2 linked regions of the Desulfurobacterium sp. TC5-1 genome follow. The protein of the gene in region 1 interacts with the protein of each later gene in a pairwise test. Links are inferred from orthologs where the notes say so. Each region holds a gene or a part of one and is shown on either strand. Other genes may lie near its edges.

The links.
Region 2: the proteins of rpe (region 1) and eno interact in binary tests that used the Escherichia coli proteins (3 or more experiments, as listed by UniProt). The link is inferred for Desulfurobacterium sp. TC5-1 from one-to-one orthologs.

What each region holds. Positions count from the first base shown.
Region 1 is NZ_ATXC01000001.1:916,390-921,940, reverse strand. The notes cover bases 993-3,830. They hold rpe (ribulose-phosphate 3-epimerase), read right to left. Parts: upstream 2,818-3,830; coding sequence 2,167-2,817; downstream 993-2,166. Other genes in these bases: H153_RS0104695 (hypothetical protein), read right to left, coding at 3,639-3,830; H153_RS0104700 (hypothetical protein), read right to left, coding at 3,288-3,578; H153_RS0104715 (ribose-phosphate pyrophosphokinase), read right to left, coding at 1,201-2,154; glyA (serine hydroxymethyltransferase), read left to right, coding at 993-1,150. Outside these bases: more of glyA, read left to right, coding at 1-992; more of H153_RS0104695, read right to left, coding at 3,831-3,935; H153_RS0104685 (SLC13 family permease), read left to right, coding at 4,424-5,551. UniProt on the Escherichia coli protein: Catalyzes the reversible epimerization of D-ribulose 5-phosphate to D-xylulose 5-phosphate.
Region 2 is NZ_ATXC01000001.1:260,465-269,844, reverse strand. What follows is about bases 3,998-6,997. They hold eno (phosphopyruvate hydratase), read right to left. Parts: upstream 6,140-6,997; coding sequence 4,856-6,139; downstream 3,998-4,855. Other genes in these bases: H153_RS0101375 (biopolymer transporter ExbD), read right to left, coding at 6,599-6,997; tsaE (tRNA (adenosine(37)-N6)-threonylcarbamoyltransferase complex ATPase subunit type 1 TsaE), read right to left, coding at 6,123-6,602; H153_RS0101400 (nucleotidyltransferase domain-containing protein), read right to left, coding at 3,998-4,151. In the rest of the region: H153_RS08955 (SMC family ATPase), read left to right, coding at 1-1,360; H153_RS10125 (hypothetical protein), read left to right, coding at 1,360-1,512; H153_RS0101415 (alginate export family protein), read right to left, coding at 1,547-2,734; H153_RS0101410 (hypothetical protein), read left to right, coding at 3,364-3,609; H153_RS0101405 (DUF2283 domain-containing protein), read left to right, coding at 3,606-3,830; more of H153_RS0101400, read right to left, coding at 3,864-3,997; dapC (succinyldiaminopimelate transaminase), read right to left, coding at 7,000-8,157; H153_RS0101365 (sugar transferase), read right to left, coding at 8,377-9,015. UniProt on the Escherichia coli protein: Catalyzes the reversible conversion of 2-phosphoglycerate (2-PG) into phosphoenolpyruvate (PEP). It is essential for the degradation of carbohydrates via glycolysis.

The sequences.
Region 1 (5,551 bases):
TGAAGCTGTTATGGAAGCTCAAGGTTCAGTTCTTACAAATAAGTATGCTGAAGGACTTCCGGGAAAAAGATACTACGGTGGATGTGAATGTGTAGATATCGTTGAGAAGCTTGCAATTGAAAGGTGTAAAAAACTTTTCGGTGCCGAGCACGTAAACGTTCAGCCCCATTCCGGTTCTCAGGCGAATCAAGCTGTTTACCTTGCCGTTCTAAAGCCGGGCGATACGATTCTCTCAATGAACCTTTCTCACGGTGGACACCTTTCTCACGGTTCACCTGTAAACATGACAGGTAAGTACTTTAAGGTTGTTCAGTACGGTGTCAGGAAAGACACTGAAACGATAGACTTTGACCAGGTTGCCCAGCTTGCAAGAGAACATAAGCCAAAACTTATAATCTGCGGTGCTTCTGCGTATCCGAGAATTATAGACTTTGATAAATTTAGAGAGATCGCTGACGAGGTTGGTGCTTATCTCATGGCTGACATAGCTCACATTGCCGGTCTTGTCGTTACCGGACTTCATCCTTCACCGATGGAAGCCTGCCACTTCGTTACAACGACAACACACAAGACACTCAGAGGACCCCGCGGTGGCGTTACAATGTGTAAGGCAGAGTTTGGTAAGGAGATAGACAAGGCTGTGTTCCCGGGACTTCAGGGTGGTCCTCTCATGCACGTCATAGCTGCTAAGGCCGTTGCTTTCAAAGAAGCGATGACACCGGAATTTAAGGCTTATCAGGAACAGGTTGTTCTTAACGCAAAAGCTATAGCTGAGGAACTTCAGAAGGAAGGGTTCAGAATCGTATCCGGCGGAACAGATAACCATCTTATGCTTGTTGACCTTACAGATAAAGGTATTACAGGAAAAGAGGCAGAAGCTGCTCTTGGAAAGGCTAACATTACGGTTAACAAAAATACAATTCCTTTTGATACAAGAAGTCCATTTGTTACAAGTGGTATAAGGATAGGTACTCCTGCCGTAACGACAAGAGGTATTAAAGAACAGGAAGCAAGGAGAATTGCTCAGCTAATTGCAACTGTTCTTAAGAACATCAATGACGATGCTGTGATAGCAAAGGTTAGAGAAGAAGTTATTGAAATTTGCGGGAAGCACCCGCTCTACCCTGAAATGGCATCACTCTATCAGTAAGAATTTGATTTTTATTTGTGGAGGGCGGGCTTTTAAGCCCGCCTTTTTTGTTAGAAGTTGAACATTTTGCTGACTGATTCACCAAAGTGAATTCTTCTTATTGCTTCTGCAAGCATGCCTGATATAGAGAGAACCTTTGCACCTTCAAATGCTTTATCGCCAAGAGGAATGGTGTCTGTAACAACAACCTCTTTCAGGACACCTTCTTTAACAGCTTTTGACAGCCTTTCAACGGCAGGTCCTGAAAATACGGGATGTGTACATGTTGCGTAAACTTCAGTAGCGCCCCTTTCTTTTATTGCCTTTGCGGCGTTGACGATTGTTCCGGCAGTATCTATGATGTCATCGATGATGATTGCCTTCTTTCCTTCAACTTCACCTATGATGTTCATAACCTCTGCAACGTTTGGTTTGGGTCTTCTTTTGTCTATTATTGCAATCGGTGCGTTAAATACCTTTGCAAAGTTTCTCGCCCTGGCAACGCCACCAATGTCAGGTGACACGACAACCGTATCTTCTTCATCAAAGCCAAGTCTTAAGAAGTAGTCTGCAAGAACCGGTCTTGCTTCGAGGTGATCAACAGGCAGGTCAAAAAAGCCTTCTACCTGCTTTGCGTGAAGGTCAACGACAACTATGTGGTTAACGCCGGCAACACTAATAATATCTGCAAGTAAACGTGCGGAGATAGGATCTCTTGGATTAACTTTTCTATCCTGTCTTCCGTAAGCAAAATAAGGAATTACGGCTGTTATTCTTCCTGCAGAGGCCCTCTTGAGCGCGTCTGCAAGCAGAAGTAGTTCCATTATGTAATCATTGGAAGGACTGCACAGAGGTTGGATGATAAAAACATCGTCGTCTCTGACGCTCTCGTTAAGTACAACCTGAATTTCGCCGTCGCTGAACCTTCCTACGGTGACATTGGCAAGAGGAATTCCAAGGTGTCCTGCAACGGCTTTTGCAAGTTCTGGGTTTGCGTTTCCTGTAATCAGTTTTACCTGATTCATTGATACCTCCATCTATCCGATTAATTGTTTAAATTTCTTTACATTTTCTTCTATATTACCTTTAAACACGGCTGAACCTGCAACTGCAACTTCAACGCCGGCGGCGATTATTTCGGAAACGTTATCAAGCTTTACGCCGCCGTCTATCTCTATTAGAAATTTTAAGTCTTTTTCCTCTTTCCACTTTTTTAGCTTTTTAACCTTTTCAAGTGTTTGTGGAATGAACTTTTGACCGCCAAATCCCGGGTTTACAGACATTACGAGAACAAAATCAACAAAGGGCAGGATGTCTGTTAGAAATTCCACCGGAGTTGCAGGATTTATAACAACGCCTGCTTTTTTATCCAATTCTTTTATCATTGATACAGTTCTATGGAGGTGAATCGAAGCTTCAAAGTGAACAGATATCCAGTCAGCGCCGGCATCGGCGAAGGCTTTCACGTACTTTTCGGGCTCTACTATCATAAGATGAACGTCAAGGGGCTTATCAGTGACTTTTCTTATGGATTCTACAACGCAGGGGCCTATGGTGATGTTTGGAACAAAACGGCCGTCCATCACATCAACATGAATGACGTCTGCGCCTGCCTGCACAGCCTTTTTAATGTCTCTTTCCAGGTTTGCAAAATCTGCCGAGAGGATGGAAGGGGCAAGTAGAGCCATTTAAAACCTCCAATAACTATTCTACATCAGAGAGTCAGATACCTGAATTATAGATAATGTTTCAGTAGTATGACAGTCTTCGTCTAAAAATTTGTAAAAATGTCGGTGTTGATTATTGACACCGGAGAAGGAAATGCCTATATTATTCACCGTCAAGGTTCCCCGGTAGCTCAGCGGGTAGAGCGGGTGGCTGTTAACCACCAGGTCGCTGGTTCGAGGCCGGCCCGGGGAGCCATTTTTTATTTAGAATATACAAAAACAAAAAGAAATGGAACAACGTATCATTACATGTAATTACATATCACTCTTCCAAAATCCAAAGTCTTTCAATAAATATTAGAGTTTTATAAAAAAGGGTGTTCCGTTTTTCCGTGAATGGTGTCCAAAAACGTGATATATCACGTGATATTTCACTTTGCAATCAAAATAGTTAAGCAGCCAAGAAGTGTCATGAAGATGTCCATTGATGGCTAAATAAAAGTGAAACATATGCCAATAGCTGCGCCAACAATAAAGTGAAGTGCCCTGTTGCTTTCGTATTGGAATATGAAAGGGACGGAACATCTGTGGGAGGAGAAAAATTCTTCAAGCTGTTCTTTTTCCTCCTGAGATAGGGCGGAGAAGCTGAGCCTGAATAGGATTTTCGGTCTGCTCCAGCGCTGGCGAACCTGTTCAACGCCGTTTTCAAACGTTACGGCGATTACAGGATCCATGTATTCTTTGGTTATTTCTACTTCCGGAGAGATAGGCAGGATATCCATATACGCTCCCGGCTTCTTTTATTCCCTTTGAAATTGGGCTTGGCCGGGAGTAGATGCTGTTTACTGTGGCGATTGAACGGGAAATTCTTGAAAAATAGTAAGGTCAATGCCGAGGCGTTTCATTAGGTCCAAAAAATAGTCAAGCAGTTCAGGCTGCTTTTCTGCTATGCGGGCATAAATCTTAGGTAAGTATTTTTTGTCAATGGCCCTTACTTCTTCTCCGTCAAGTTTTACTCTAAAATACCAAAAATCCTCAAGATCTGCTAAAACACTAAGCCGGTTTTCAGGCTCAACTTCCTCTACCCAGCCTTTCAAGAAGTCTTCGTATTTCTCTACTCTCTCTCTGTATGTCCTCATTGAGCGGTATCTCCTCTATAAGATCTCCTTTTTCATAAAGCCTGTTATGTTTCCACATTCCCCAGTTCTTAAATATATCCAATTCATGTTCCTGGAGCTTTATATAACAATTCTGTTGAACTCTGCCTCAGGGGAAATTAATAGAGCTACTTTATCAACGTGAGCCAAGGTTTGAAGGAATTTTAGTTACAAATTAGTTTTCCCTTAAATATCAATTTGGAAAAGGTCTCCCTGGAAGGTCAGAAAGGATGTTTTAGTGACTACAAAACTAAGATCAAGGATAATATCTCAAGTTTTGATTGCGGGTAATGGATTGCTCCACCGCAAGCGGCTGGGAGAGAATTTCCGTGCAGGAGGATATTTCCAGCGATGACGATGTAAAGATGGGACAAATAGATGATGAGCATTACAAATATGTTTTAATTGCATTCCCTGAACTTCTTTTAATGTATTAAAATAATGGTAATTGGCGTTCAGGAGACAGATTTATGGGTATTCAGGCGTTAATCCTATTTGCCTCTATTGCCGTTTTAATTTTTTTCCTTTATAAGGAAACATTTCATCCGGCCGCTTCGTTTACCATAGTTGTTTCCTTCCTTGTTGTAGTTGGAATCTTAACGCCCCATCAGGCGCTTTCCGGATTTTCTAATGAACAGATTGCCCTTATAGCGCTTTTACTTGTTGTTAGTTCTATAATTAAAAACTTCCGTATAACTGGCTACATTTTTAGCAGGTTGATGGATGAGAGTCTCTCTTATAAGAGATTTCTTTTACGTTTGATGGGAACGGTTTCCTTTTTTTCTGCATTTTTGAACAATACACCGATAGTTGCTGCGTTAATTCCCTACGTCTATAATTGGGGAAAAAAGAAAGGAATTTCACCTTCCAAATTGCTGATTCCCCTTTCTTACGCTGCGATTTTAGGAGGAACGGTTACCCTTATAGGTACCTCAACAAACCTTGTCGTTAATGGTCTTGCCGTTAATGCGGGATTGAAGCCTCTTAAAATTTTTGATTTCAGCTATGTGGGTATTCCTGCTGTTATGGCTGGTATTGCTTATATGCTAATTTGGGGACACAGATTGCTTCCTGATAGAAAGGATGCCGTATCTGCGTTTCTTGAGAAGAAAAAAGAGTATCTTGTCGAGACAATTGTTCCGGAAGGTTCCAACATAGCCGGTAAAACGGTTGAAGAGGCAAGGTTAAGGAATCTTAAAGGGCTTTTCCTGGTTGAAATTATAAGGGAAAAAGAGAGAATAACACCTGTTTCACCGAAAGACGTCATAAAGGAGAACGATGTTCTTATCTTTGCCGGCGAAACAGAAAGAATAATTGAGCTTGTTAACGGTGAGAATGGATTCAAATTACCGCCTGTCTGTTCTTTTGGCGACGATAAGGTGGAGCTTGTTGAAGCTCTTGTTCCACAGAATTCTTCTCTCATTGGTAAGAAGGTAAAGGAGACGAATTTCAGAGGGCGGTTTGATGCGGCAATTGTTGCTGTTCACAGGAATGGTGAAAGGCTAAAAGGTAAGATAGGAAACATTGTTTTAAAACCGGGAGATCTTCTTTTGATTCTTGCCGGGAAAAACTTCTGGGATAGGGTTTCCGATTCTGAC
Region 2 (9,380 bases), 660 kb from region 1 along the record:
TACAGCAGATAAAATAAAAAATCTCATTTCAGAGTCTTCCTCTTTTATAGAAAAGCATAAAGGCACAGTAAAAACACTGCAGAACAAATTAAAGAATCTCAAACTTAAGAAAAAAAGAGAGGAAGAAAATCTAAAAGAGGCAATAGTTTCGCTGAAAGAGAGAGAAAACCTTGAGAAAGAACTTATATCTCTAAAAGAAGAGAGAGATGCTGTTCAAAAAGAACTTGCCAGCCTGAAATTTTCTTATGAAACTTTTGAATCCATTGAAAAAGAAGTTGAATCAATGAAAGAGACAGTTCTATCTTTAAAAAGCTTCATTTCCTCTTTAAACGGTGAAATGTCCCGCCTTAAACCTGAAATAGAAAAGATAGAGGAAGAGTTAAAATTCTTTGATGCTGACCAGGTTGCTAAAAACATAGGTGCGGTTGACGAAAGAATAGCAAACCTTAAAGCTTCCATTTCAGAACTAAAAAGTAGATTTAATATAGATGTTAAAAGCGGCAAGGAATTAAAAAAGGCAATAGAAGAAATTGAAGCAAACAGAAGAGAAATAGAGAGAATAACCGCCTACCTTGAAGCCCGACCGGAAATAGAACAGGAAATAGAACTTCTCTCTAAAGAACTTGAAACTTTAAAAGAAAAGTTGAAAAACTGTGAAGAAAAGATAAAGGACATCGGCTACGACGAAAGAGAACATGAAACGATCAAAAAAACAGTAGAAGATAGCGAAGAAAAACTTTCAGAAGCTTTAAAAGCTTTAAATCAAAAGAGAGGAACCTTAACGGAGAAAAGAGAAACACTCGCAGCGACAAAAAAAGAGATAGAAGAACTCCTTCAGGTAAAGGATAGAATAAAGGTTTTAAAGAGCGCTTACGACGTTATAAAACAGGTAGAAGCTGGATTTCACCCTTCCACGGGATTTGTGACAGAACTAAGGCAACAACTTCTTCCGGAAATAGCCAGCATCTGCAAAAACATATTTTCTGAATTTAACTTCGACTTTAGTGAAATAACAATAAGTGAAGATTTAACGGTAGAATTTGGTATTCCGGGACAGGGTGTTGTTACTCTTGATCAACTCTCTGGAGGACAAAAAGTTGCCTTTGCCCTTGCCCTTCGGTTTGCCCTGGCAAGGAAATTCATGTCAAAGTTTGAACTGCTTATACTTGATGAACCTACGATTCACCTTGACGATGAAAGAAAGAGAGAGCTTGCCGACATACTGCTTGATTTAAAAGGAAAAATTCCACAGATGGTTGTTGTAACACATGATCCGGAACTTGAAGTTGCAGGTGATAAAATTATACGTGTTGAAAAGACAGCAAACGGTTCAACAATAAAACTTGCAGAAGGTGAGTGATGACAAAGAAGAGCAAGATAAGAACAGCCATACAGGTTTTTTCCATTATTCTGTTGGTGCGGGATGCCATGATTTTCTACAAGAAAAACAAGAAATCAATACAGACAATATACAAAGCCGGTAAAAGACTTCTTCAGAAGAAGAGAACATAACATTTGAAAAGAGGGGGACATTCCCCCCTCCAAATTAGAATCTTACGTTCATCGTAATTTCGCCTTTTGTCCCGGTTGTATCTACATTTGTTAAAGTGTAGGACTTGTCAGGCATAATCACGTAAACGCCGGCGAAGAAGGAAACATTCTTTGTATATTTATATGAAGCGGTAAAGTCAACTTCCTGTCCGGCAGTTGTACTTCCTATGTCTGTCTTTACATAGTGGTACTGAACGCCGACCTTCGTTTTTGCAAGAGGTTTAAATGAAAGCTTAACATAAGTGTCCTTCGCTCCTATTCCCCTGCCAACAAAACCTGTGTAGTAATCACCAAGGCCTAAGAACTTATGCCCGGCCCAGTAGAGAGGATTAAGGCTTTCAACATCCGCCGTCGTTCCATCATCACCAGAGTAGAACTCATATCCAACCTCTGCCCCCCAGCTCTTCTGCCCCAACTTTGCAGAAACGTTGTAGAAAGAACCGTCATAACTGCTTCCGGCAGCTGTATCACCGCCCTGTTTTGCGTACTCAAGGTTTAATCCTAACTTTCCAAAACCAGTTCCAAATGCAGGCGAAATCCTCACGTAAGCTGTCCAGGGCCTGGTCTTTACGTTAAAATCAATATACTCAAACTCATAGCTTCCGCCTAATCCAAATGTCTTCATGTTGCCCTGCCATGAAAGTGCAGCAAGGTTTTCATCTGCAGTTCCTACTGTGTCATCATCTATACGGCTTCCAAAACCTATAAGTTTCCCTGCGCTTGTATTATAAGCGATTAATATACCGTCAAGAGAAAGACCGGTATTTGCATAGTTTTTGTTGCAGATAAACCTTCCTATACCGAGAGTTACTTCCTGCCGTCCAACTTTAACAGTACTTCCTAAAAAGTTTTCAAACTGAACATACGCTTCATGTATTGAAACCTGACTGCCTTCAACGTTAGAAGACGTTCCAAACGCTGATGCCTCTCCCCAAGTTCCAGCATACTGTGGAACAAACTTTAAAGATACACCCTGCCCTAAATTTACATCAAACTTGAGTCTTGCCCTTTCGTAGACTCTTCCATCGGTATTCCAATCGTTCGCCGTTGCATTCAGGGTGGTTGCACCCATTAAGAACATCGTCCTTGATTCACCACCAATCTTTACCTCTGCAGCAGCTTTTGCAGTTGCTCCAAAACCTGTAAGAAGCGTGATCAGCGTGAACGTAAGAAGCTTCCTCATCATATCCTCCTTAATATAAAGCTATTTTAATGTAGATTATATCAAACTTACCTAAGTATGCAATAAAGTTAATGATTTGAATCGCAATTTTAAAAACACTTTTTTTTATATAAGGCAAATACTATGGCAGGCATACTCATCGGATTTAAGTACTTTTCCACTTTGTTAGTATTACAAGCACCCCTTTCCCGTCATTCTGAGCGAAGCGAAGAATCTCATCCTATTACCATAGACTCTTCGGCGCACAGCACCTCAGAGTGACAAAAAGGAAATGTCATTCTGAGCGAAGCGAAGAATCTCCCACCCGAACCCAGCGAAGAATCTCTTAGATCCTTCGGACTCTGTCCTCAGGATGACAAGAAAAACAGAATTATTCTGAACGCCCCTTCCCGTCATCCTGAGCGTTAGCGAAGGATCTGAGACTCTTCGGTGCACAGCACTTCAGAGTGACGAAAAGAGAGTGCCATTCTAAGCACAGCGAAGAACCTTCCTGATATCTGTTATAATGTATCTTATAAGTTTCAAGCGGCAACTGCTCTCTTATCCAGCTCCTAAACGATAATATTTATTCGACACTTGAGGAAATTAATGTGCGAAGAATAAACATACATCCACATTTAAAAATGAGAATGGAAGAAAGAGGAGTAACCCTTGAAGAAATAAAAATAACTCTTGAAAAAGGATTCAATGCGTCCAATGCAAAACCTGGAACTTATGGTAAGACCTTTGTTTTTTCCTATAATAAAAGATGGTGCAATAAATTTTTTCCGGAGAAAGAAGTAACCGTTTATTATAAAGTGATAGATGGAGAAATCATTGTTCTAACCGTTATAGCACGGTATGGAAAGTTTTCTGGAACGGAGGAAAAAATATGAGATTTGAATATGACGAAAAAAGGGACTTACTGTATATACGCTTTGGGGAACCGGGAACAAAAGTATTCAAAACTTTTACCGTTACACCCGGAGTTTACGTGGATGTGGATGAAAAGGGAAATCTCTTAGGAATTGAAATAATAGATGCTTCCGAAGTTATGGGTGAAAAGATAGAATTTACCTTCCCGGCATTGTCGGTAAAGAAAGCAGTCGGCCAGTGAACGTCAAATAGGAAAATTTCCGGGAACTTTCTTTTAGACACCGATCATTTCCTTCTTAACATTTTCTTTTACAAAAGGATTAAGTGAATCGTAAAGCCCCAGATCAACGTTTCTGTTCAGTTCATTTTTCAGGAAATTTCGGGCACCGGCAATTTTAAAACCGTTTTTTTTCTTCATTTTTAGAATAACTATATCAACATCACTATTTTCAGTACATTCACCCCTTGCTACCGAACCAAAAATCGCTATCTCTTCTATCCCGTAAACTTCCTGGAGTTTCTTTTTTAAACCCCTGAGCTTCACCAAAATCTCGTCTCTCACACTTATCACCTGAATAAGGTTTTCATTAATAAAATATAAAAAAAAGCAAGCCTTTCTGTCATCCTGCGGGCGCAGCCTGAAGGAGCTTTTTCAAGCATCCAGATTCTTCGGCCACTTTGTGGCCTCAGAATGACAAAGGAAACGTCATCCTGAGCGCCCCTTCCCGTCATTCTGAGCGCCTTTCCCTGTCATTCTGAGCGTTTCTTTTCTGTCATTCTGAGCGAAGCGAAGAATCTCACCCTGATAGTAAGACCCCGAGACTTCATTTCATTCACACAGATTCTTCGGCTACTACGTAGCCTCAGAATGACAATAAAAAACCATTCTGAGCGCCCTTTCCCGTCATTCTGAGCGAAGCGAAGAATCTCCCACCCGAACCCAGCGAAGAGCTTCATAGATCCTTCGGACTCTGTCCTCAGGATGACAAGAAAAACAGAATTATTCTGAGCGCCCCTTCCCTGTCATTCTGAGCGAAGCGAAGAATCTCATCCTATTACCATAGACTCTTCGGCGCACAGCACCTCAGAGTGACAAAAAGGAAACGTCATTCTGAGCGAAGCGAAGAATCTCCCACCCGAACCCAGCGAAGAATCTCTTAGATCCTTCGGACTCTGTCCTCAGGATGACAATATTGACCGGGATGATGGGAAAAATATCTGAGGAGGTAACTTTTTAGAACGCCGGGCAGAAAGCCCGGCAATATTTTAAAGATTGTAAAACACGTCCATTCCTTTATAAACAGCGTTTCCGTTAAGGATTTCTTCAATCCTTAAAAGCTGATTGTATTTTGCGTTTCTTTCACTTCTGGCTGGCGCGCCTGTTTTTATTTGACCTGAGTTAACCGCAACAGCAAGGTCAGCTATAAACGGATCTTCCGTTTCTCCTGAACGGTGAGATATAACTGTAGTGTAGTTTGCCCTTTTAGCCATCTCAATAGCGTCAAGGGTTTCCGTTACGGTACCTATCTGGTTAAGCTTTATAAGAATTGAGTTGGCGAAACCGTCCTTTATCCCGAGTGCCAGCAGTTCTGTATTTGTTACGAAAACGTCATCACCTACAAGCTGAACTCTATTTCCAAGAGCCGCAGTTAGAAGTTTCCATCCTTCATAGTCGTTTTCGGCCATTCCGTCTTCAATGCTTATTATCGGATACTTGTCAACAAGATTTCTGTAAAAGTCTATAAGCTCTTCCCTTTTAAGAGTTTTACCTTCGCCTGAAAGTTCATAAACGCCGTCACCTTTGTAAAACTCTGAAGATGCAGCATCAAGCGCAAGCATAACATCTTCACCGGGCACGTATCCGGCATCTTCTATAGCCTTCATTATCACCTGAATTGCTTCTTCGTTTGAAGAAAGATTCGGTGCAAAACCACCTTCGTCACCAACGTTTGTTGAGTGTCCCATTTCTCTTAAAACTTTCTTAAGCGTGTGGTATATCTCAACACCCATTCTGAGGGATTCGGCAAATGTTTCACCGCCTACAGGCATTATCATGAATTCCTGAATGTCAACGTTGTTATCAGCATGAACGCCTCCGTTGAGGATGTTCATCATAGGAACCGGAAGCTCTTTTGCATTAACGCCACCTATGTATTTAAAAAGTGGCAGGTCAAGTTCAAGAGCAGAAGCTCTACAAACTGCCATTGAAACGCCAAGTATTGCATTTGCACCGAATCTGCTCTTGTTCTCCGTTCCATCAAGTTCAATCATAAGTCTATCTATGTTTGTCTGATCTGTTGATTCAAGACCTATAAGTGCAGGTGCTATTTCCTGATTCACGTTGTTAACGGCTTTCAAAACACCTTTTCCAAGGTATCTTTTTGGATCCTTATCTCTTAACTCAAGAGCTTCTCTCTCACCAGTTGATGCACCGCTTGGCACTGCCGCTCTTCCAACAACTCCCGTTTCAAGTGTAACTTCCACCTCTACCGTTGGGTTTCCTCTTGAATCAAGTATTTCCCTTGCCCTCACGTCAACTATTCTGGACATTTTCTCCTCCAAAAAGTTTTTCTATCTCTTTCAGTATCTTTTCATTTCCCGAAATCGTAAAAATTCTACCACTATTTTCCTGATGACACTCTATTTTTAGCTTTTCAAAAGGACATCCTTCAAGTATCTCTTCTGCAATTTCCGGCCATTCAATTACCTTCACTCTGCCGTCAAAAAGATACTCTTCAATACCGACAGGTTCCAAATCTTCAACAGACGAAAGCCTGTAAAGGTCAACGTGTACCAGTTTATCACCGTACTCCTGAATTATGATAAACGACGGGCTTGACACCTCTTCCGGTGAAATTCCAAGACCCTCAGCGATACCTTTGGTAATGCAGGTCTTACCGCAGCCAAGGTCTCCGTAAAGCAGGACAATAGTCCCTTCAGGAATAACTTTTCCTATGATTTTTCCCAAACGATGAGTGTCTTTGGCGGAAGGTACATACACTCTCAAAATCAACGTTCCGTCCTCTCACCAACAAGGGAAATTGTTGTGAAATTTGCTTTCCTTAGGCCGTCTATCACCTGAAACACATACATGTAGGGAGTCTCTCTATCCGCTCTTATGTAAACCCGCTCATTTTTCTTTAAAAGGGGTATAACCTGGCTTATATTTGTGTACGTTTTACCGTTGTAAAATATTTTTCCCCATTTATCTATCAGTATTTTATTTACTTTCTCATATTTGTTATAGCTTATTGGAGCCCCGCCTTTTGGAACGTGAATCTTAACTTCACCACCGGACATAAACTCGGTACTGACGGCAAGAAATATAACAAGCATAAGCGTAAGGTCAAGAATAGGTGAAAGTATAATTTGAGCAATGGGTTTTCTCCTGGTGGCTCTAAGGTTCAATCTCAGCTCCTCTTAATCGTTCTATGAGCTTCCTTCCACACCTTTACGGCTTCCCGGCACTCTTCCACCGACGGAACAAGGGCAATTCTGAAAAATCCTTCACCGCCGTTTCCGAAAAATTCACCCGGTGAAATCACTATACCGTATTTTAACAGATGAAGCGCGTAATCTTTTGATGAGACACCCTCAGGAACCTTTACCCAGAAGTAAAAAGTTGCTTTTACGTCTAAAAATTCAAGCCCTTCATTTTTAAAAAACTCTTCAAAGATTTCCTTCTTTTTCCTGAAAATTTCCCTTCTCTCTTCAACGTGCTTTTCATCTTTCCACGCTTCCCTTGCACCAATTTGAATAAATTCCGGTGAACCAACGCCGAAAGACGAGCGAAAACGGAGGTATTCTTTTATGATTTTATCATCGCCGGCTACAAAACCACTCCTATAACCAGTCATTCCGCTTCTCTTTGATAAAGAATGGAAAACCACAACATTTTCTTTTCCAACCTGAAGGGCTGACGGCGGCTTATCTTCAAAATATATCTCTGTGTAACATTCGTCTGAACATAGAATAATGTCGTATTCTCTGCATATTTCATAAATATCTTTAAGATAACTCATCGGTGCCACAGCACCTGTCGGATTATGGGGATAATTTATCCAGACTATCTTTGTCTCTTCTAAAATAGAAGGTTCAACTCTATCAAGCCTTAACAGAAAACCGTCTTCATACTTAAGCGTCAGCGGTGTTGGAGTGCCGCCGGCAAAGAGAGTTCCCCTCTCATAAACAGGATACGCAGGCGTTCCGTATATAACCCTTTTCTTTTCAGACTCTTCCTCTATAAAAACAAGCGGAAAGTGGAATATCGCCTCTTTTGAACCGGCAGACGGAATTATTTCTGTCTCAGGATCAAGCTTTACACCAAAGCGGTTTTCAAACCATACACTTACAGCTTCCCGTAAATCCTTTCTTCCTTTAACGGTAGGATATTGGGACACTTCAGGTACAGCATTTCTAACCGCTTCCCTTATGAAAGGTGCCGTCGGCTCCTTCGGATCGCCAGTTCCAAAATCGTATATTTTTTTTCCCTGCTTCCTTAATTCCTCTTTAGCTTTTATAAGCTCATCCATAGGATAAGGTTTCATAGCCTTTAATACTTTATTCATGCCACCACCCAATTACTAAAAGATTAGCAAAATTGTAGAATAGAAGCTCCGTTAAAACAACCTGCAAAAAGCGTGAAGTGAACAAAAATAGAAATATAAGTAATTTTAATAACTGATGGCGGGATTTGTCGTGATAGCCATTATGGCGTGATGGGAACGGAGATAATATCTCCGACAGAAAATTTTTTATTTTATAAAAAAACTAAAAATTCTGATAATTTAATACGCCCCTCTCCCTGAAAACATTACTATTATTGTTTTTAAAATTATTATGATATCATTTGTAAACGAAATATTGTCAATGTATTCCAAATCCAAATTCACCCTATCCTGAAAGGTCATTTCATTCCTACCTTCCACCTGCCACAATCCCGTTATTCCAGGCCTAACTGAAAGTAATTTTTTTCTTATATTTTCAGGAATGTTGTAATCTTCAAATTCACTTAACAAATATGGCCGAGGACCCACAACACTCATATCGCCTTTTAATATGTTAAAAAACTGCGGCAGTTCATCAAGACTCGTTTTCCTCAAAAATCTTCCTATCGATGTAACTCTTGGATCGTATTTTCTCAGTTTCCTGTAAAGTCGCCATTCTTTAGCAGCTTCTGGATTTTTGGCAAGAAATTCCTGCAGGATTTTATCGTTATTTGGATACATTGTTCTAAATTTGTAGAGCTTAAACTGCTTACCGTTTAATCCAGGCCTTTCCTGAACAAAAAGAATGCTTCCTCTATCCGTAAATTTTATTATGATTGCTATTATAAGCATTATCGGTAATGTTAATATTATCGCAAACAAAGAAAACACAACGTCAAAAGGTCTTTTCCACCATGGGATTTTTGAGACAACCCCCATTAAATCCTCTCAAACAAAGTAAAAGTATATAAACTTAAATCTATTATACCAACACGTAACCTATTACTACCAATCCATTCTATTTTTCCCTGTCATTCTGAACCTTCTTCCCGTCACTCTGAGTACTTTCCCCTTCCGTCATTCTGAGCGCCCTTTTCTGTCATCTTGAGCGTTTCTTTGTCATTCTGAGCGTTTCTTTGTCATTCTGAGCGTTTCTTTGTCATTCTGAGCGTTTCTTTGTCATTCTGAGCGAAGCGAAGAATCTCATCCCATTACCATAGACTCTTCGGTACACTGCACCTCAGAGTGACAAAAAGAAAACGTCATTCTGAGCGAAGCGAAGAATCTCTCACCTGAACCCAGCA